2 regions of the Thauera chlorobenzoica genome follow, and region 1 is predicted to be linked to the other one. Evidence: predicted binding sites of a transcription regulator. Region 1 holds the regulator's gene; the other holds the start of a gene.
What was found. Region 1 encodes LexA, which represses DNA repair genes until DNA is damaged. Its sites were predicted from a motif close to ACTGTATNTANATACAGT; they were not measured.
Positions count from the first base shown of each region.

Region 1 (11,068 bases):
ACCCGTTCGATGGGGGAGATCGCCGCCGACATCCGCGCCCGGCTCGTGAACCTGCCCGCTGCGATCGCGATCGGCCAGCCGATCTCACACCGCATCGACCACATGCTCTCGGGCGTGCGTTCGCAGATCGCGATCAAGATCTTCGGCGAGGATCTCGACACGCTGCGGGGGCAGGCCGATGCGCTGCGGGCGCGGCTGGCCGGCATCCCCGGACTCGCGGATCTGGAAATCGAGAAGCAAGTGCTCGCGCCGCAGATCAAGGTGCGCATCGACTATGCCGCAGCGGCCCGCTATGGCGTGCCGGCACCGCAGATCCTGGCCGCGCTGCAGAACCTCGTCGAGGGCGAGAAAGTCACCCAGATCGTCGAAGGTGGAAGGCGTTTCGCGCTGGTCGTGCGCCTGCCCGAATCGGCGCGTTCGGTCGAGGGGCTCGCGCAGATCCTCATCGAAACGCCCACCGGCCACGTCCCGTTGTCGAAACTCGCGTCGATCGAGGATGGTGACGGGCCGAACCAGGTCAGCCGCGACGACGGCAAGCGCCGCATCGTGCTGTCGGCCAATGCGCAGCAACGCCCGCTCTCGGAAATCGTCGAGGACATCCGCGCGGCGGTGGCCGACATGAAACTGCCCGAAGGCTACTTCATCACGCTCGGTGGGCAGTTCCAGGCACAGGAAGAAGCGTCGCGTCTCGTGGGGCTGCTGTCGATCGTGTCGCTCGTGCTGATGTTCGTCGTGCTCTACAGCCGCTACAAGTCGGTGCGTCTCTCGGCGCTGATCATGGCCAACATTCCGCTCGCGCTGGTGGGCGCAGTGATCGGCCTGTGGATCTCCGGCCAGCCCTTGTCGGTCGCGGCGCTCATCGGCTTCATCACGCTCGCCGGCATCTCGGTGCGTAATGGAATCCTGAAGGTCAGCCACTACATCAATCTGATGCGCATCGAAGGCGAGAGCTTCGATCACCAGATGATCCTGCGCGGCTCGCTGGAACGGCTATCGCCGGTGCTGATGACGGCGCTGGTGACGGCCTTTGCGCTGGCACCGCTGCTGTTCGAGGCCGAACGCCCGGGTACCGAGATCCTGCACCCGGTCGCGGTGGTGATCTTCTCGGGGCTCATCAGCTCGACGCTCCTCGATACCTTCCTCACCCCGGCGATGTTCTGGCTTTTCGGCCGCCGCGACGTCGAGCGCCTGCTCAACGACCGCAATGCCGAAGCGTTCTGACGCTGATCCGCTTACACAATCGAATCCTGAAAGGAGAAAACATGAAACTCTCGAAGCTCATCACGCTTGCCGCCCTGGTGGCCGTCGGTCCTGCCTTCGCGGCGGACAAGCACGACCACGCGCACGAACATGAGTCCATGCACGGCGGCCTGGTGGTCGAGGTCAAGGATGTCGACCTCGAACTCGTCGCCAAGCCGGACGTCATCCAGCTGCACCTGCGCGATCACGGCAAACCGGTTGATGTGACCAACGGCAGCGCCAAGCTCACGCTCCTGTCCGGCACCGACAAACAGGAAGTCGAACTCAAGCCTGCCGGCGACCGGTTGGAGTCCAAGGGAAGCTTCAAGGTGGGCGCCGGCACCAAGTTGGTGGCCGTCGTCACGCTGCCGGGCAAGCCCTCCACCACGGCGCGCTTCACGCTGAAGTGACGTCGTCCGCTTGCCCGCAGCACGTCGCTGCGGGCGGCCAACTCATGTAACCCAGAGGTGACCCAATGAAAACTCTTGTGGCAGGAATGGTTGCCGTTGCCGTCGGTGGACTGGGCGGCTGTGCGAGCCCCACCGTGTTCGAAGGGAAATACGCGCAGGACGATGGGTGGCGCAAAGGAACTGTTGTCGAAATCGGTCCGGCGAATAGCTTGAAGCGGCCTTCGTTCTATGACTGCAGGGCCGAGGCGTCCGACGCGGAAGGCGACAAGCCGTACGTGATGGTTGCGTTTCTGCGCAATGGCCACCCGTACGCGCGCGCCGCAAAGTTGCCTGCCGATGCGCAATTGCAGGTCGGTGACAAGGTGTATGTGAACTTCAAGGACTGCAACGCACCGATCCCGAAGCGCAGCTCATCAACATCTGACGAGAAGGACTTCAATTGATGCGCCTGTCGCGCGGGACGCCAGGGATTGTTGCGACGGATCAACGCCCCAAGGGTCCGGGTTCGCCTCGTCAGGACCAAGACGATGCATGACGACGTCCATCACGAAGCCTGGCGCGATCGAGTGGCCCCGGAACTGCTCGACGCGGTTCGCCAGGGCAAGATCCCGGAAGTGCTGAGATGGCTGGAGGACGGACTTCCCGCCGATTGGCAAGATACCGAGGGGTGCAGCTTGATCTTCCTGGCGGCATATCACCGTCGGTGGGCCGTTATTGACGGCCTGTTGGCGCACGGCGCATCAGTCGACCTGCCCGATCGTCGGGGATGGACGCCGCTCTTCTGGGCCGCTTTCAACGGCCATGCGGACATCGTTTCATTCCTGATCGGCCGTGGCGCCAATCCAGACGTGCGGAACGAGGACGGGGAGTGGCCCTTGTTCTGGGCCGTCTACAAGGGGCACACAGCAGTTGTCCGGCATCTCCTGATCGGCGGTGCGAAGCGGAACCAAATCGATGCGGACGGACACGACGAGCTCTGGCTCGCAAAAAATTTGGGCCGACAGGACATCGTTGCCATCTTGGAGGGGCCTCGAGGCCCGCGCCCAAACCGTGCCCTGCGTGGGACTTCGGACGAGGGCATTTGATTCGGCCTCTCCACCCTTGCTCGCCAGCCGCGCGGGGCCGGGAACAGCGGACCTCTAGGCAAGATCCTGGCAACAGACCCGGAACTGACCGCATTCCCGGTGCAGTTGTACCGAAAATCTCGTTCTTGCCCCAGAACGTGGCCAACAGGCGTGATAATCCGCGATTATCCCGTGTCGTAATATGCATTTTCATACGCGTACGATCATTGACAATAGTATGTACAGGCGTACCATGTAATACAGTACGTAAAAATCAGGGGTGTCGCGATGGCCAGAAGCGGGATCTACAAGTCCGAGGTGGTGCGGGCACGTGACGCGTTGCGCGCGCAGGGGCGACACCCATCGATCGACGCCATTCGGGTCGAACTCGGCAATACCGGCTCAAAGGCAACGATTCACCGCTACTTAAAGGAGATCGAAGAGGAAGAGGGCGGAACCGGCGGCACACAGGTTGCCGTGAGCGAGGCAATCCAGGACCTCGTCGGCAGGCTGGCCGGCCGCTTGCACGAAGAGGCCGATGCCCGGATCGCGGAGGCAAAAACCCGCTATACCGGCGAAATTGCCCAACTCAAGGACGCGCTCCGGCAGCAGCGCCAAGAGGGTGAAGCACTCAAGACCCAGTTGCAGCATACCGAATCCCTGTTGAGCGAGGAGAGTGACCGTCATCGCCAGACGGCACTCACGCTGCAACAGGAGACCGTGCAGCGCGCGCAGGCCGCGCAACAGGTTGCCGATCTGCAGTCACAACTGGCGCAAGGCGAACAGCACCGGCAATCACTGGAGGACAAACACCGTCACGCCCGCGAAGCCCTGGACCATTTTCGGCAGGCGGCCAAGGAACAGCGCGATCAGGAGCAGCGCCAGCATGAGCAGCAGACCCAGCACCTGCAGGCCGAACTGAGGCAACTGAATCAGACGCTCGGAACCAAACAGGATCAACTGACCGGGATCAGCCGGGACAACGCCCGCCTGGCGGCCGAGTTGTCGCAGGCCCATGCGCAGCTTCACCAGACTCAGACGGAGGCGCGATCGCTCCGAGACGAATTGTCGGTGGCCAAGGAAACCGGGCAACGCGTCGAGGCGCTGGGCCAACGCCTGGCGGAGCGGGAACTGCAGATCGAGGATCTGCTGCGCGGCAAGAGTGTGGTCGAAGCTACGCTCGCCGAACAGGCCGAACGTCGTCAAGCCCTGGAAATCGAGCTTGGGGCCGCCCGGGCGTCCTTATCCATACAGGAAAAAGTGATTGCGGACATGCATGCACAGCTTCTACGTCATGGCAGCCGCCGGAAACAAAGCGGCAAACAGGACCACGTCGCGGGAGTCGGCGAGAAAGCCGCAACGCCCACCGCACCATAATTAAACATTTAAAACATACGCTTACAGCTCGAAAGTCCTAATATTGGCTTCATCCCGGCGCCGCAGGAGCCAAAATCTTTTGTTGCAAAACAACGGTTTGCGGCGGATATGTACAGTTTTTCCCTTCATCCCGGTCATACCCCAAATTGGGTGCCGCTGGCGCACTCGAGCAGGCGGAACACTTGATCGTCGCCGAGAGGGGCGCGGTCGCTGCGCAGGGAGGTGACTGCATCAAAGAAATCTGCCACTGCGGTGATGCGGGCGCTCAACGGGGTGTTGGTGCCGAGGCGGCCCGCCGGGTAGCCGCTGCCGTCCCATTTTTCATGGTGATTGAGGACGATTTCGACGGCGAGCTCGTGCACGGGGGAACCCGCGTTGCCCAGAAGGCGGACACCGAGCAGGGGGTGGTCGCGCATGATGCGCCACTCGTCCGGACTCAGGCGGCCGGGTTTGAGCAGAATCGAATCGGGGATCCCCAGCTTGCCCAGGTCGTGCAGCGGTGCGGCATCGAAGAGCATGTCGCAGCGCTTTTCGGGCAGGCCCATGGCGTGTGCGAGGAGGGCCGACAGCGCGCCCACGCGCAGGCAGTGCTCGGGCGTGCCACCGTCCTTGAGCGCAGCGAGGAGGATCAGCCGGCGCAAGGCCTGGTGCTGCGCATCCGCGATCGCAGCCTGGGCGCGATCGCGTTCGGCAGCCACATCCTGCAGCTCCTGCGCCATGCGGAACATCTGCTGGTAAGTCTTGCCCGGATCGGCGTTGCCAGACGGCGCGGCGGTTTCAGGCGGCAGCGTGTCATCGCCCAGCGTGATCGCGGGGGAAAACTGCAGGGAGGGCGGGTGGGGCTGGGAGACTGGGGGCATGTGCATGGGCGGTGTGCGAGGCCGGAGTTTCTCGCCACGCCGAATATAGCCCATGGTCGATGGCGGAACTTCCGGGCGCGTGCCCCGGGTGTGCGCTTTTTCACACTGAAAGACAAGGAGTGGAAATCCTGCGCCCGGGGTCCCGAGCCGGCTTGCGCATGGGTTTGCTGCAAGCATCGAGCGCGATGCAGGTGTCTCGACGGAATGGCGGTGGCGTGGTAAGTAGCGTGCAGCCTTGTCGGCCATTTGCCTGCGCGCGGGATTCTGTCGCCATTCAGGGAAGTGGGGTTCAAATCGGTGCCAGAGAGAGTTTCTTGATGTCGTCCATGCCTTCCGTTGTCGAATACCACATCCGCCCTTCCAATCTGGGGGCGCATTTGTTCGCAGTGAACTGCACGGTAAGGACGCTTGATGCGTCCGGCCAGGTGTTCCGCCTGCCGGCATGGATTCCGGGCAGCTACATGATCCGTGAGTTCGCGCGCAACATTGTCAGCCTCCGTGCCGAGGCCGGCGGCAAGCCGTGCGCGGTGGAAAAAATCGATAAGCACAGCTGGAAGGTGGCGGCGCTGCCTTCGGGAACGAGCCTGACCCTGCATTACGAGGTCTATGCCTGGGATCTGTCGGTACGTTCTGCCCACCTCGATGCCACGCATGGTTTTTTCAACGGCAGCAGCGTGTTCCTTGCCCCCGATGGGTGTGCCGCCTTGCCCTGCACGGTGGTGATCGAGGCTCCCGAGGGGGCGCAATACCGTAGCTGGAAGCTCGCGACCGCGCTGCCTCCGGCACGGCCGGGCGGGGCGCGGGAGTTCGGGTTCGGGCGCTTTCGTGCGGCCGACTACGAGGAGCTGATCGACCATCCGGTCGAAATGGGGTGTTTCTCGAACGTGAGCTTCGATGCCGGTGGCGTGCGTCACGACCTTGTCCTCAGCGGCCGCCACGATTGCGACCTCGACCGGCTGGGGGCCGACCTGGCGCGCATCTGTGCCTGCCAGATCGAACTGTTCGGCGCTCCCGCGCCGGTGTCGCGCTATGTGTTTCTGGTCATGGTGGTGGGCGAGGGCTATGGCGGTCTGGAGCATCGCGCATCGACCGCGCTGATCTGCAGCCGTGCCGACTTGCCGTGGACGGGGATGGAAGGGCTCTCCGATGGCTACAAGGGTTTTCTCGGCCTGTGCAGCCACGAGTATTTCCACACCTGGAACGTCAAGCGCATCAAGCCGGCCGCGTTTACCCCCTACGAGCTCGGGCGTGAGAACTACACCCGGCTGTTGTGGGCGTTCGAAGGCTTCACCTCCTATTACGATGACCTGGTGCTGGTACGCAGCGGCGTGATCGGGGTCGAAGACTATCTCGAACTGCTCGGCAAGACGGTGTCGACCGTGATGCGCGGCAGCGGCCGCCTGCGCCAGAGCGTGGCCGAATCGTCTTTCGATGCCTGGATCAAGTACTACCGTCAGGACGAGAACGCGCCCAATGCCATCGTCAGCTATTACGCCAAGGGAGCGCTGATCGCGCTTGCCCTCGACCTGCAACTGCGCGCCGGCAGTGCAGGGCGCTGCAGCCTGGATGCGGTGATGCGCCTGCTGTGGACCCGGCATGGGCGAAGCGGTGTGGGGGTGGCCGAGGACGGGATCTTCGCCGCGGTACGCGAAGCCGGCGGGCCCCGGCTCGGTTCCCGCCTGGCGCGCTGGCTGGAGGCTGCGGTGGAGGGGACCGGGGATCTACCGTTGCCGCGACTGTTAAGGGATTTCGGCCTTGTGCTCGAGGCCGCGCCGGCAGGCAAGGCCCCCTGGTTGGGCCTGAAACTGGCGGCGGGAGAGGCCGAAGCGAAAGTCGCCAACGTATTCGACGGAGGGCCGGCGCAGGCGGCGGGCATTGCTGCCGGGGATGTGCTGCTGGCACTGGATGGGCTGAAGCTGAGCGCGAAAGGGCTGGACGGGCTGTTGGCGCGGCGCAGGGCGGGCGAACGGGTGGCGATTCACCTGTTCCGGCGTGACGAGCTGATGCAGTTCGAGCTCGTATTGGCGCCCGCCCCGACGGACAAATACAGCCTCAAGCTCGCTCCGCGGGCCGGCGCGGCGGCGCGGGCGCTGCGCGAGGGTTGGCTGGGACGGGCCTGAGCCTGTTGCTCGAGTCAGTTCCTGGCCGCGGTTGCCGGCAACAGCCGGGGGCGCCAGTAGCGCCAGGCGAGGAAGCCGGACAGGCCCGCCATGATCAGCCAGAACCCGACTCCCTGCCAGAAGGCGATCGGGTCGGTGGCGAGAAGATAGTCACGCGGCGGGCGTACGAAGTGGATGCGACCGCTTGCCAGGGCCTGGCCGGCGATGCCGGCTGCGGTTAGAGCGGGAGCGAACCAGACCAGCAGGCCGAGCGCGACGATGAGGCGATCGAGCCGGGGTGAGGGCCGGCGGCGCGGGCGGTAGACGCTGTCCACCCCGAACCATACGGCGAGCAGGAAGCCGACTGCTGCCGCCAGCGGGCCGAGTGCCATCGCCGCGCCGAGCAGGGTTGCTGCCGCCATGAAGGGCGCGCCTTCCATCGTGGCGACGGCGGGCCAGATTGTGCCGAGCCGGGAAAACAGCAGCCAGCAGGCCGGCAGGGTGAGCAGCGCGACGAGCAGATTGAAGAGGGCACGGCGGCGGGCACGATCTCCCGCCAAGGGAGCGGCGCTGTGGAGGACAGGGGCGGACATGGGTTCAGTGATCAGTGGTCCTTGCGGATCAGGCCGACCATGATGCCTTCGATGACCAGTGCCGTGTGCCGGGTGTCGACCACGATCGGGGCGTAATCGGGATTGGCAGGCAGCAGCTCGACGACGCTGCCCTTGCGCTGCAGGGTCTTGACGGTGACGTCGTCGTCCACGCGGGCGACCACGACCTGGCCGTTGCGTGCCTCGCTGCTGCGATGCACGGCGATCAGGTCGCCGTCCAGAATGCCCGCATCGCGCATGCTCATGCCGCGCACGCGCAGCAGATAGTCGGCCCTGGGCGAGAACAGGGCCGGATCGAGCTGATAGCGGGCCTCGACGTGTTCGGCGGCGAGAATCGGGCTGCCGGCAGCAACCCGGCCGACCAGCGGCAGGCCGAGTCCGTCGGCGAGGCGGATGCCGCGCGCACGGCCTTCCTCGAGCAGGATCGCGCCCTTGGCGACGAGCGCCCGCAGATGGGTTTCTGCGGCGTTGGGCGAGCGAAAGCCGAATGCGGTGCACACTTCGGCGCGGGTCGGAGGTCGGCCCTCGGATTCGACGCTGCTGCGGATGAAGTCGAGGATTTCCTGCTGGCGGGGAGTGAGGGTTTCGTTGCGGCTGCTCATCGGGCCTCCATGATCCAGCTGTAATTTTAAACAGCTTTCCTGGCGGAGCAAGGGAAATCCGCCCCGGGCTCGTTGCCAGGGCGGGGAGAGGGGCCGGGTGCTGCACCGCAGCCGTCGATGCACAGCGTCCGTTGATGCACTGCGTCTTGAGCCTTGCCGCAATCTGGGCTATTGCTTCAGCACGGTGTCGGCAGATGGCACCGGCGCGTCGACAAGCACAGGGAGATACGCCGTCATGCACCCTCCGCTCCGCCCCCCTCCCACGGCCCGTTCCGGTAGTGTTCGCCGGGGCTCTCGGCTAGAATCCCACCCACATCAGGGAGACATCATGCTGAAGAGCGGAGACATCGCCCCCGCTTTTTCATTGCCGGATGCAGACATGGAAACGTTCGATCTTGCATCGACCGCCGGTAAGCACCATGTGGTTCTCTATTTCTACCCTCGTGACAAGACGCCGGGCTGCACCCTTCAGGCTGCCGATTTCAGCGATCATGAAGACGAATTCACCCGCTACGACTGCATCGTGGTCGGAGTGAGCCCGGACGACTGTCTTACCCACGCCGAGTTCCGCGACGATGAAGGCCTGTCGATCCGGCTGCTGTCGGATGCCGATACCGAGGTGTGCCGGCTGTACAAGGTATGGCAGGAGCGGGAAGTCGACGGAGTGAAGAAAATGGGTGTGCGGCGGTCGACCTTCATCATCGACAAGCAGGGCAGGATTCGCCACGCACTCTACGATGTGACGCCCCGCGGTCATGCAGCTGCGGTTTTCGAACTGGTCAAGGAACTGGAATCACAGAATGGAAAACGAAATCGTCAAGAATAGCGTCGTGACGCTGCAATACACCGTGCGCGACCCGGACGGAGCCGTGATCGATGACGGCGCGCATCCGCTGGTGTATCTGCACGGTGGTTACGACGGTATCTTCCCGATGCTGGAAGAAGCCCTCCACGGCAAGAAGGTCGGCGACACGCTTCAGGTGAAGCTGCAGCCCGACGATGCCTTCGGCGAGTACGACGAGGAACTGATCATGGTCGAGGACGCCAAGCTGTTCCCGGACAACATCGAAATCGGCATGAGCTTCGAGCGTGTTTCCGATGATGGCGAGGAAGACCAGGTCTATCGCATCACCGAAATCGCCGAGGGCAAGGTCGTGGTCGACGGTAATCACCCGCTCGCCGGCGTGGCCCTGATGTTCGACATCACCGTTGCCGAAGTCCGCCCGGCGACTGCCGAGGAAATCACCCACGGCCATGTGCACGGCCCTGGCGGTCATCACCACTGAGCACTGCAAGGGCCGCGTGTGCGGCCCTTTTTGCGCCCGGATGCATGTTTTCGCCGAGGTCTCGCGATGCCCGGCGGCGGCCACCGGGCGCGCAGCGCATCGTACTGACCCGGCTTTTCGGCAAAGGCATGAACGCTTCTTCTTCCCCACCCCTTGCCCCTCCCTCTGTCGAGCCCCTTGCAGCGGCGTCGTCGGCTGTGCCGTTGCTGCAGGTTTCCGACCTTGCCGTGGTGATCGGGCGGGAGGGGGGCGAGATCCGTCCGGTCGATGGGGTGAGCTTCGAGATCCATGCGGGTGAGACTTTTGCCCTGCTCGGCGAGTCCGGCTGCGGCAAGTCGATGACCGCGCTTGCGCTGACCCGACTGCTGCCCGACGCCGGTCGCGTCGCCGGCGGCGCGGTCCGGCTGGAGGGGGAGGATCTGCTGGCGCTGCCCGAGTCGGCGATGCGCCGCGTGCGCGGCGGGCAGATCGGCATGATCTTCCAGGAGCCGGCCACCAGCCTGAACCCGGTGATGACGGTGGGAGCGCAGATCGCCGAGGCGCTGTCCTGCCATGGCGTGCACGGTGCGGCGCTCGATGACGACGCCTGCCGCCTGCTCGAGGCGGTCGGCATTTCCGCTCCCGAACGTCGGCTGCAGGATTTCCCCTTCCAGTTTTCCGGAGGAATGAAACAGCGCGTGATGATCGCGATGGCGCTGGCCGGCCAGCCGCGGCTGCTGATCGCCGATGAGCCGACAACCGCGCTCGATGTCACCATCCAGGCCCAGGTGCTCGATCTGCTCGCCACCATCCAGCGCGAGCGGGGGATGGGGATATTGCTGATTTCCCATGATCTCGGGGTAGTCGCGCGGATGGCGCACCGGGTCGGGGTGATGTACGCCGGTGAACTGGTCGAAACCGGTAGCCGCGCCCATTTTTTCAGTACGCCGCTGCATCCGTATGCACGCAAGCTGTTTTCCGCCCTTCCCGGCGCGGCGCGGCGTGGCGCCCCGCTGGATGCGCCCGAAGGCAGCGTGCCGGCGCTCGACCGGCGTTTTCACGGTTGCCGCTTCGCCGAGCGCTGCCCGACCGCCTTCGACCGCTGTGACGACGAGGCGCCGCCTTGGCATACGGTGGGGGCACAGGCGGTGCGTTGCCACCTGTATGAAGGCGTCAGCGTGCCGCGCGGCCTCGACACAGCGGTTCCGCCTGTCGCTGTCCCTCGCCCGTACAGCACCCGGCCAGTGCTCCAGGTCAAGGATCTGGTCGTGCATTTTCCGGTGCGCAAAGGCCTGCTCAAGCGCACGGTGGCCCAGGTGAAGGCGGTCGATGGCGTCAGCCTGGATCTGGCCGCAGGGCGCACGCTCGCGCTGGTCGGGGAGTCGGGCTGTGGCAAGACCACCGTGGGCAAGGCGATCCTGAAGCTGATCCCGCCCACCGCCGGCGAGCTTCATCTCGATGGCGAGAACATCACCGCACTGCCGGCTTCGGCCCTGCAGTCGATGCGGCGTACGGTGCAGATGGTTTTCCAGGATCCCTTC
Region 1 is NZ_CP018839.1:3,084,585-3,095,652, reverse strand. It holds gene Tchl_RS14440 (efflux RND transporter permease subunit) at 1-1,221, shown strand, start outside; gene Tchl_RS14435 (hypothetical protein) at 1,263-1,649, shown strand; gene Tchl_RS14430 (hypothetical protein) at 1,715-2,092, shown strand; gene Tchl_RS14425 (ankyrin repeat domain-containing protein) at 2,177-2,734, shown strand; gene Tchl_RS14420 (DNA-binding protein) at 3,002-4,090, shown strand; gene Tchl_RS14415 (HD-GYP domain-containing protein) at 4,225-4,950, opposite strand; gene Tchl_RS14410 (M61 family metallopeptidase) at 5,268-7,070, shown strand; gene Tchl_RS14405 (hypothetical protein) at 7,085-7,642, opposite strand; gene lexA (transcriptional repressor LexA) at 7,654-8,262, opposite strand; gene Tchl_RS14395 (peroxiredoxin) at 8,591-9,088, shown strand; gene Tchl_RS14390 (FKBP-type peptidyl-prolyl cis-trans isomerase) at 9,063-9,548, shown strand; gene Tchl_RS14385 (ABC transporter ATP-binding protein) at 9,752-11,068, shown strand, end outside.

Region 2 (11,068 bases), 1.4 Mb from region 1:
TGCTGCTCTGGCTTGTCGTCGCCTATCTGATCGTCTCCATCGGCATCGGCCTGTATGCCGCCACCCGGGTGCACAACGCCCGCGACTACATCACCGCCGGGCGCAACCTGCCGATGGTGGTAGTGCTGGCGATGGTGTTCGCCACCTGGTTCGGGGCCGAGACCGTGCTCGGCATCTCCGCCACCTTCCTCGAAGAGGGCTTTCGCGGCCTGATCTCCGATCCGCTCGGCGCCTCGGTGTGCCTGGTGCTGTTCGGCCTCGTCTTCGCCCGCCCGCTGTACCGCATGAACCTGCTCACCCTGGGCGACTTCTTTCGCATGCGCTACAACCGCAGCACCGAGCTGGTGCTGTCGATCTGCATCGTGCTGTCCTACCTGGGCTGGGTCGCGGCGCAGGTCACCGCGCTCGGCCTGGTGTTCAACGTGCTGTCGGCCGACGTCGTATCGATGAACGAAGGCATGCTGATCGGCGCCGGCGTGGTGCTGGTCTATACCCTGTTCGGCGGCATGTGGTCGGTGGCAATGACCACCTTCGTCCAGATGATCGTGATCATCCTCGGCCTGCTCTGGGTGACCTGGATCGCCGGCGACATGGCCGGAGGCTTCGAGACGGTGATTTCCAGAGCTGCGGCCGAAGGCAAGTTCGACTTCCTGCCCACCCTCGACATCGTCGACCTGATCGCCTGGATCGCCGCCTTCGCCACCATGGCGCTGGGTTCGATCCCGCAGCAGGACGTCTTCCAGCGCGTCAATTCATCGAAGAACGAGACCGTCGCGGTGTGGGGCACGACGCTCGGCGGCGTGAGCTACTTCTTCTTCGCCGCAGTGCCGCTGTTCCTCGCCTACACCGCCAACATCATCGACCCCGCGATGGTCGAGCGCCTGATGGCACAGGACTCGCAGCTGATCCTGCCGACCCTGATCCTGCAATACATGCCGTTCTACGCCCAGGTGATCTTCTTCGGCGCCCTGCTGTCGGTGATCATGAGCACTGCCTCGGGCACCCTGCTGGCGCCCTCGGTGACCTTCTCCGAAAACGTCCTCCGCGGCTTCCTGCCGGGCATGAACGACCGCCAGTTCCTGTGGAGCACGCGTCTCACCGTGGTGCTGTTCACCGCGCTGGTCACCTGGTACGCCACCGCCACCGAATCGAGCATCCACGAGATGGTCGAGAACGCCTACCGCGTGACCCTGGCCGGCGCCTTCGTGCCCCTTGCCGCCGGCCTGTTCTGGCGGCGCGCGAACAACCTGGGGGCGGCGCTGGCGATCGTGCTCGGCCTGGCGACCTGGCTGCTGCTGGAGAATTTCGTCGCCGAAGGCGATGTCGAGCCCCAGCTCTACGGCCTCGCGGCGAGCGCCCTCGGGATGCTGATCGGCGGCTACCTCGGCGCCCGCCCCCACCACCGCCCGCACATCGGCGGCCACCACGCCGCCGCAGGCACCTATCACCAACCGCGCTGAGCGGCACTCCGCCCCTCTGGCAGGCGCCTTGCCGCAACCTGCCGAGCGGACAACCACGGCAGCGTTTGATGGCGATCAACGCGAGGCGGGCGGCGGTGGACTATGGTTGCAGGGTTCTTCTCCCCCGCTCCCGCACACCATGACCGTCCGCCCCCCGATCGAGCTCGTCTGCCCCGCCGGCAGCCTGCCGGCCCTCAAGACCGCCATCGACCACGGCGCCGATTGCGTCTATCTCGGCTTCAAGGACGCCACCAACGCGCGCAACTTCACCGGCTTGAATTTCGATCCGGCGCAGATGCGCGAAGGCATCGCCTACGCCCACGCCCGCAGCCGCAAGGTGCTGCTCGCGCTCAACACCTACCCGCAGGCCGGCAACTGGTCGAGCTGGACCGCCGCCATCGACCGCGCCGCGGAATTCGGCCTCGATGCGCTGATCCTCGCCGATCCCGGGCTGATGGCCTACGCCGCCAAGACCCACCCGGGTCTGCGCCTGCACCTGTCGGTGCAGGGCTCGGCCACCAGCTACGAGGCGATCAACTTCTACCACGAGCGCTTCGGCATCCAGCGCGCGGTGCTGCCGCGGGTGCTCTCGCTCGCCCAGGTCGAGAACGTCATCGCCAACTCGCCGGTGGAAATCGAAGTGTTCGGCTTCGGCGGCCTGTGCGTGATGGTCGAGGGCCGCTGCGCGCTGTCGGCCTATGCCACCGGCGAATCGCCCAACTGCAACGGCGCCTGCTCGCCGGGCAAGCACGTGCGCTGGGAAGACACCCCGCAGGGGATGGAAACCCGCCTCAACGGCATCCTCATCGACCGCTTCGCCGAGGGCGAGCGTGCCGGCTACCCGACGCTGTGCAAGGGCCGCTTCGAAGTCAACGACGAGACCTATTACGCGCTCGAGGAGCCGACCAGCCTCAACACCCTGGAGCTGCTCCCCGAACTGGCCCGCATCGGCATCCGCGCGATCAAGATCGAGGGCCGCCAGCGCAGCCCGGCCTACGTCACCCAGGTCACCAAGGTCTGGCGCGCCGCGCTCGACAAGCTGCGGGCGGGGCCCGAATCGTTCACCGTGCTGCCGGCGTGGATGGCCGAGCTCAACAAGGTCTCGGAAGGCCAGGCCCACACCCTGGGCGCCTATTACCGCCCCTGGAAGTGAGCCCGCGCCGCGCCCTGCCGTACAACCCCGATTCAACGAGACTCCAACGATGAAACTCGCCCTCGGCCCCCTGCTCTACTACTGGCCGCGCCAGAGCGTGCTCGATTTCTACGCCGGCCTCGCCGACAGCCCGGTCGACAGCGTCTATCTGGGCGAAACCGTATGCTCGCGCCGCCATGAGCTGCGCCTCGACGACTGGTTCGAAGTCGGCCACATGCTCGCCGCCGCGGGCAAGGAAGTGGTACTCAGCACCCAGGGCCTGATCGAATCCGAATCCGACCTCAAGGCGCTGCGCCGCATCGTGCGCCAGACCGACTTCCGCGTCGAAGCCAACGACATGGGCGCGGTACGCCTGCTCGCCGAAGCCGGGGTGAAGGACTGGGTCGCCGGCCCGACCCTGAACATCTTCAACCCGCACACCCTGCAGCTGCTGATCGACACCGGCGCCACGCGCTGGGCGGTGGCCCCCGAGCTGTCCGGCGCCACCCTCGCCGAGCTGCGCGCCGGCCTCGCCGCGCCGATCGAGACCGAAGTCTATGCCTACGGCCGCCTGCCGCTGGCGCACTCGGCGCGCTGCTTCACCGCCCGTCACTTCAACCTGCAGAAGGACACCTGCGAGTTCCGCTGCCTGTCGATCATGGACGGCATCACCTTGCGCACCCGCGAAGGCGAACCCTTCCTGACCCTGAACGGGGTGCAGACGCAGTCGGCGCGGGTGCACAACCTGCTCGGTGACCTGCCTGCGGTACGCGCGCACAGCGAAGTGCTGCGCATCAGCCCGCAGGGTGCCGACACCGCCCGGGTGGTCGCGCTCTTTCGCGCCGCGCTCGACGGCGACACGACCCCGGCCGAGGCCCTCGCCGCCAGCCGCGCGTGGATGGTCGCCGAGCCCTGCAACGGTTTCTGGCACGGCCGCGCCGGCGTCGAACAGTACGTGGCGGCCTAAGCGCCGCCGCCCCGGCCCAGATCCCCGATCGACTCATCCCCGCTTCAAGCCCATCCCGCCGGAGAATGACGATGCCCGCGCTCCCCGCCCTGCCCCGCCCGTCGATGCTGTCCGCACTGCTGCCCGGCAGCCTGCGCCAGCGCATCGGCGCGCGCCTGAACGACTTCCGTGTGCCGAGCTTCACCGTGCCGGCGCCGATCGCCCGGATCGTCGCCCGCCTGCCGCAGCAACCGCCCACCCACGCCCTGACCCTGGCGCTGAATCTCGCCCTCGGCCGCATCCTGCCGCGCGACGCGCTCGAGCCGCTGACCGGCCGCCATCTGCAGATACGCGTGCTCGACGCCGGCCTGCGGCTCGATTTCACCCTCGCCGCCAGCGGTTTTTGCCGTGCCGCCGCAACCGCCAGGCCCGATCTGGTGATCTCCGCCACAACCCGCGACTTCCTCGCCCTGGCGTTGCGCGAAGAAGACCCCGACACCCTGTTCTTCAGTCGCCGCCTGCGCATGGAGGGCGACACCGAGCTCGGCCTGCTGGTCAAGAACACGCTCGACGCGGTGGACTGGGACGCCCTCAAGACCAAACTGGTCGGCCGCCGCAGCGGCTGAGCGCACCACGCGGGCGGCTGCGCGCCGCGCTTCCGGGCAGAGTACACACGCATGCTCCGGCCGGAAGCACGCGCTCACACCCCGCGGCGCCTGCGGTAAGCTTGCTGCCCCCTTACCGGGCGCCGTCCGCGCGCCGCACGCCAGCCACCTCATGCCCCTCGTACCACCCCCCCCACCCTCCGCCCCTGCCGCCCCGGTGTCGGAGTTCGACCTCATCCGGCGCCATTTCGACCGCGCCGCGCACCACACCGACCTCGCCGTCGGCGACGATGCGGCGCTCTTCCGCGCCCGCCCCGGCATGCAGCTCGCCGTGTCCACCGACATGCTGGTCGCCGGCACCCACTTCCTGCCCGACACCGACCCCGAAGACCTGGGCTGGAAGACCCTTGCCGTCAATCTCTCCGATCTCGCCGCGATGGGCGCCGAGCCGCGCTGGGCCCTGCTCGCCGCCGCCCTGCCGGCGGCCGACGAGGCCTGGATCGCCGCCTTCGCACGCGGCCTGTTCGCCTGCGCCGAAGCCTTTGCGGTCGACCTGGCCGGCGGCGACACCACCCGCGGCCCGCTGACGTTGTCTGTCACCATCATCGGCGAGGTGCCGCAGGGACAGGCGATCACCCGTGCCGGCGCCCGCGCTGGAGACGATCTGTGGATCTCCGGCCAGCCCGGCCGCGCGGCGCTCGGGCTGGCAGCGCTGCGTGGTGAAGTCGAGCTGAACCCGGCGGCACGCGCCGACTGCATCGCCGCCTTGCAGCGCCCGCAGCCGCGCGTGGCGCTCGGCCTCGCCCTGCGCGGGCTGGCGAGCGCGATGCTCGACGTCTCCGACGGCCTGCTCGGTGACCTCGGCCACCTCCTCGAACGTTCCGCCAGCGGTGCCGTGATCGACGTCGCCGCCCTGCCGCTGGCCGCACTGCGCCGCACCGGCGCCGGCGACGAGCACTGCCGCCGCAGCCTGCTGTCCGGCGGCGACGACTACGAGCTGCTGTTTACCGCCCCTGCCACCGCCCGCCCCCGGATCGAAGAGCTCGGCCGCCGCCTCGCCCTGCCACTGCATCGCATCGGCACCCTGACCGCGGCCTCGGGCGAACTGTGGCTGCGCGAAGCGGACGGCACCCTGGCGGCGACGACGCGCACCGGCTACGATCATTTCGGCTGAACCGCGTCACCCGGAACGCAACCGGGCACGGGCCGCGGCGGTTCGCCACCGACCACCGGCTTCGCCCCGTGCGCGGTGCGCTGACCCGGTTCCGCCGATGCCGTTTTGGTGATGCCGTTCTTCGGCCCGCCCTTGTCCAACTCGACCACACCGCCCCTCGACCCGCCATGCGCCCGACTCCCCGCCTGCTGATGAGCCACCCCGCCCACTTCATCTCCCTCGGTTTCGGCGCCGGGCTGTCCCCCTGGGCGCCGGGCACGGCAGGCACGCTGCTGGCGTGGGCACTCTACCCGCTGATCCGCGCGCCGCTCTCCGAGTTCGTCTTCCTCGCCCTCCTCACCGGCCTGTTCGTCGCCGGCACCCTCGCCGCCGAGCGCACCGGGCGCGCGCTCGGCGTACCCGACCATGGCGGCATCGTCTGGGACGAGATGGTCGCGACCTGGCTGGTGCTGCTGTTTACGCCGCAGGGCCTGCTCTGGCAGGCCATTGCGGTGGCGCTGTTCCGCTTTTTCGACATCGTCAAGCCGCCACCGGTGCGCTGGGCCGACCGCGCCTTCAAGGGCGGCTTCGGCGTGATGCTCGACGATCTTTTCGCCGCCGGCTACACCCTGCTGGTGCTGGCGATCCTCGTTGCCCTCATCGGCGCCTGAACCCCGCCCGGCCCCATCGCCGCACGGAAACCGCAATGGAGCACTGCCCGCGATGACCGACCCCGAACTCGATGCCCTCGCCCGCCGCCTGGGTGACACGCTTGCCGCGCGCGGCTGGCGCCTCGCCACCGCCGAATCCTGCACCGGGGGCGGGATCGCCGCCGCGGTGACCGCGATCGGCGGCAGCTCCGCGTGGTTCGAGCGCGGCTTCGTGACCTACTCGAACGAAGCCAAAACCGACATGCTCGGGGTATCGCCGCAGACCCTCGCCGCACACGGCGCGGTCAGCGAGGCGACCGTGCGCGAAATGGCCGAAGGCGCGCTCGGGCGCAGCCGGGCCGAGATCAGCATCGCCGTGTCGGGCATCGCCGGCCCCAGCGGCGGCAGCGCCGCCAAACCGGTAGGCACGGTCTGCCTGGGCTGGGCGGCGAAAGGCCAGCCTTCCCGGAGCGAAACCCTGCACTTCGCCGGCGACCGTGAAGCCGTGCGCCGGCAGACCGTCCTCCGTGCCCTGCGCATCCTTATCGAGCTCGCTGCCTGAGCGCTGCCCACATGCCGCCCGGGCCCCGACTGCGGCGGCAGGGACGCCCAGTCTATCTTGATGGCATATACTGGGCGGCGCGCCGGACGCCATTGTGCGGCACGGCGCCGATGGTGCCCCCCGGCCTCGGGGAGGGCGCCGGTCGCACGCCCCGTTTGCTGTATTTTCATACAGCTAATACACTGTCGCCAGCGGCCTGCCCCACCGCACGCCTGCAACCTTTGTGCCATAATCCGCCAACCACACAGGAACGACCTCCATGGACGACAACAAGGCCAAGGCCCTCGCCGCCGCGCTTTCGCAGATCGAGAAGCAGTTCGGCAAGGGTTCGATCATGCGCATGGGCGACGGCAACGTCGAACGCGACATCCAGACCGTGTCCACCGGCTCGCTCGGGCTCGACATCGCGCTGGGCCTCGGCGGCCTGCCGCGCGGCCGCGTGGTCGAGATCTACGGCCCCGAATCCTCGGGCAAGACCACGCTGACGCTGCAGGTCATCGCCGAGATGCAGAAGCTCGGCGGCACCGCGGCCTTCATCGACGCCGAACACGCGCTCGACGTCGGCTACGCCGAAAAGCTCGGCGTGAACATCGAAGACCTGCTGATCTCCCAGCCCGACACCGGCGAGCAGGCGCTCGAGATCGCCGACATGCTGGTGCGCTCGGGCGGGGTCGACATCGTCGTCATCGACTCGGTCGCGGCGCTCACCCCGAAGGCGGAGATCGAGGGCGAGATGGGCGACCAGCTGCCCGGCCTGCAGGCGCGCCTGATGAGCCAGGCGCTGCGCAAACTCACCGCCAACATCAAGCGCACCAACACCCTGGTGATCTTCATCAACCAGATCCGGATGAAGATCGGCGTCATGTTCGGCAGCCCGGAAACCACCACCGGCGGCAACGCGCTCAAGTTCTACGCCTCGGTGCGGATGGACATCCGCCGCACCGGCACGATCAAGAAGGGCGACGAGGTCGTCGGCTCCGAAACCCGCGTCAAGGTGGTCAAGAACAAGGTCGCCCCCCCGTTCAAGGAAGCGCATTTCGACATCCTCTACGGCGAAGGGATCTCGCGCGAGGGCGAGATCATCGACCTCGGCGTCGACCACAAGATCGTCGACAAGTCGGGCGCCTGGTACGCCTACCAGGGCGACAAGATCGGCCAGGGCAAGGACAACTCGCGCGAGTTCCTGCGCAACAACCCGGCGCTCGCGCGCGAAATCGAGAACAAGGTGCGCGCCGCGGTCGGCCTGCCCGGGCTGGCGGCGACAGGCGTGCAGCCGGCCGCGGCCGCGGCCGAGGCCTGACCGCGCCGGAAAAGCGATGGGCGAGCCGAGCCTGCGCGAGCGCGCACTTCGCCACCTGGCCCGGCGCGACCACTCGCGCGCCGAGCTGACGAAGAAGCTCGCTGCCCACGGCAGCGCCGACGAAATCGAGGCCCTGATCACCCGCATGGGCGAGCTCGGCCTGCAGTCCGACGCCCGTTACGCCGAAGCCTTCGTGCGCAGCAAGGCAGGCCGCTTCGGCAATGCGCGCCTGCGCCTGGAGCTGGGCCGGCGCGGCATCGCCCGCGAGCTGATCGAGCAGGCCCTCGCAAGCGAATGCCCGGCCGCCGACATCGAGCGTGCGCGCGCCGTACTCCACAGCCGCTTCGCCCAGGCGCCCGCCGACGCCCGCGCCTGGGCGCGCCAGGCGCGTTTCCTGCAAACCCGCGGTTTTGCACCGGAGTTGATCCGCAAACTGCTGAAAGAGCCCTACGATGAGTCTGCTTAAGGTCACCGGCCTGCAAAAGCGCTACAAGGCGCGCACCGTGGTCCACGACGTCGGCTTCGAAGTCGGCGCCGGCGAAGTCGTCGGCCTGCTCGGCCCCAACGGTGCCGGCAAGACCACCTGTTTCTACATGATCGTCGGCCTGGTGCGTGCCGACGGCGGCCAGATCGAACTGGACGGCGCCGATCTCACCCATCTGCCGATCCACGCCCGCGCCCGCCTCGGCCTGTCCTACCTGCCGCAGGAAATGAGCGTGTTCCGCAAGCTCAGCGTGGCCGACAACATCCGCGCCGTACTCGAACTCCAGGGCGAACGCGACAGCCGCCAGATCGACGCCCGCCTCGACGAGCTGCTGCACGAGCTGGGGATCAGCCACCTGCGCAACAACAGCGCGATCTCGCTGTCCGGCGGCGAGCGCCGGCGCTGCGAGATCGCCCGGGCGCTGGCCACCGACCCGCGCCTGATCCTGCTCGACGAACCCTTTGCCGGGGTCGACCCGATCGCCGTCATCGATATCCAGAAGATCATCCGCTTCCTCAAGGAGCGCGGCATCGGCGTGCTGATCACCGACCACAACGTGCGCGAGACGCTCGGCATCTGCGACCACGCCTACATCATCAGCGAAGGCCGGGTCCTCGCCAGCGGCCTGCCCTCCGACATTATCGACAACGAACGGGTGCGCCAGGTCTATCTCGGCGAGCATTTCCGCCTGTGATCCACCGGGCGCCTCCCAGCCGATGAAAACCAGCCTCCAGCTCAAGCTTTCCCAGCACCTCACGCTGACCCCGCAGCTGCAGCAGTCGATCAAGCTGCTGCAGCTGTCGACGATCGAGCTGAACCAGGAAATCGAGCGTTTCCTGCTCGAGAACCCGATGCTCGAGCGCGAGGACGGCGAGGACGGCGAAGGCGGGGATGGCCTCCCGTCCTCGCCCGGCGCCGCACCCGTGCACGACCCCTCGCCCGCCCCCGGCGAGGGCGAGGCCGACACCCGCGCGCACGACGGCACCGAGGACGAAGGCATCGACTGGTCGAACGTCGGCCAGGGCGCCGGCAGCCGCGGCGAAGACGACGACACCGACTACCAGGATCTTCAGGCCGCCGGCATCTCGCTGCGCGAGCACCTCGACCAGCAGATCGCCCTGTCCCCGCTGTCGGACCGCGACCGCACGCTGGCGCGGCTGATCATCGAGGCCCTGGACGACGACGGCTACCTGCATCAGCCGCTGGAAGAACTCCTCGAGCTGCTCGTCCCCGAGTCCGGCGTCGAGCTCGACGACCTGGCGATCGCGTTGCACCACGTGCAGCACCTCGATCCGGTCGGCATCGCCGCGCGCACACCGCAGGAATGCCTGTCGCTGCAGCTGCGCACCCTGCCCGAGGACCGCACCCGGACGCTGGCACTGGAGATCGTCGACAGGCACCTCGCGCTGCTCGCCGAGCGCAATTTCGCCAAGCTGAAGAAGCTCACCGGCTGCGACGACGACAGCCTGCGCGCCGCCCAGGCGCTGATCTGCAGCCTCGACCCGCATCCGGGCATGCGCTACAGCCTGCACGAAACCCGCTACGTGCTGCCCGACGTCATCGTGCGCAAGCTGCGCGGGCAGTGGACGGTACGCCTCAACCAGGAAGCCATGCCGCGCTTGCGGATCAACCGCCTGTACGCCAGCCTGCTGCAACAGAACCGCGCCCAGGGCGGCGGACTCGGTGCCCAGTTGCAGGAAGCGCGCTGGCTGATCAAGAACGTGCAGCAGCGCTTCGACACCATCCTGCGCGTTTCCCAGGCGATCGTTGACCAGCAGCGGCAGTTCTTCGATCATGGAGACGTGGCGATGCGGCCACTCACTCTCCGGGAGATCGCAGACCAGCTCGAGCTGCACGAATCCACCGTATCGCGCGTCACCACGCAGAAATTCATGGCGACCCCGCGCGGCGTATTCGAACTCAAGTATTTCTTCGGCAGCCACGTCGCCACCGACACCGGTGGAGCGGCATCCTCGACGGCGATTCGTGCGCTGATTCGCCAGTTGGTCGATGCCGAAGACAGCAAGAAACCGCTATCCGACGCCAGGATTGCAGAAGTTCTGGGCCAGCAGGGTATCGTGGTCGCGCGGCGGACGATCGCCAAGTACCGCGAATCACTGAATATTCCGCCGGTCAGTCTGCGCAAGTCCATCTGACATCAACAGGAGTTAGCATGAACCTCAACATCACCGGGCACCATATCGAAGTCACCCCGGCCATCCGTGACTACGTGAGCTCGAAGCTGGATCGCGTGATCCGCCACTTCGACAACGTCACCAGCGTTGCGGTGATCCTCTCGGTGGAAAAGCTCAGGCAGAAAGCCGAAGTCACCCTGCACGTGCGCGGCAAGGACATCTTCGTCGAAAGCGACGATGCCGACCTGTACGCGGCGATCGACGCCATGGCCGACAAGCTCGACCGCCAGGTGCAGAAATACAAGCAGAAGCAGGCCGAGCACAACCACGATGCGCTGAAGCACCAGGTTCCCGAAGCCTGACGCTTTCTTTGCAGTTCAAGGCCCGGGCTACGTTTATAATGCGCGCGTTTTCACGCCGCCGTTTACATGCGGCCCGGGCCGCTCCCCTGCCTCACCAGGCACCCGCGGCACGGGCACTGCACAAATTTCCCAGCGAATGAGCCTCATACCCCAACTCCTGCCACTGTCCAACGTGGTGGTCGACCTCGAAGCCAGCAGCAAGAAACGCGTCTTCGAACAGGCTGGCCTTCTTTTCGAGAACAACCAGGGCATCGCCCGCAGCACGGTGTTCGACAGCCT
Region 2 is NZ_CP018839.1:1,644,958-1,656,025, reverse strand. It holds gene Tchl_RS07680 (sodium:solute symporter family protein) at 1-1,460, shown strand, start outside; gene ubiU (ubiquinone anaerobic biosynthesis protein UbiU) at 1,600-2,613, shown strand; gene Tchl_RS07670 (U32 family peptidase) at 2,663-3,559, shown strand; gene ubiT (ubiquinone anaerobic biosynthesis accessory factor UbiT) at 3,631-4,164, shown strand; gene thiL (thiamine-phosphate kinase) at 4,316-5,317, shown strand; gene Tchl_RS07655 (phosphatidylglycerophosphatase A family protein) at 5,485-5,967, shown strand; gene Tchl_RS07650 (CinA family protein) at 6,020-6,508, shown strand; gene recA (recombinase RecA) at 6,768-7,808, shown strand; gene Tchl_RS07640 (regulatory protein RecX) at 7,825-8,274, shown strand; gene lptB (LPS export ABC transporter ATP-binding protein) at 8,261-8,986, shown strand; gene Tchl_RS07630 (RNA polymerase factor sigma-54) at 9,009-10,448, shown strand; gene hpf (ribosome hibernation-promoting factor, HPF/YfiA family) at 10,466-10,789, shown strand; gene ptsN (PTS IIA-like nitrogen regulatory protein PtsN) at 10,926-11,068, shown strand, end outside.
Region 2: a site for LexA is predicted at 6,666-6,683, ahead of recA (recombinase RecA). Genes of this name have one in related genera too.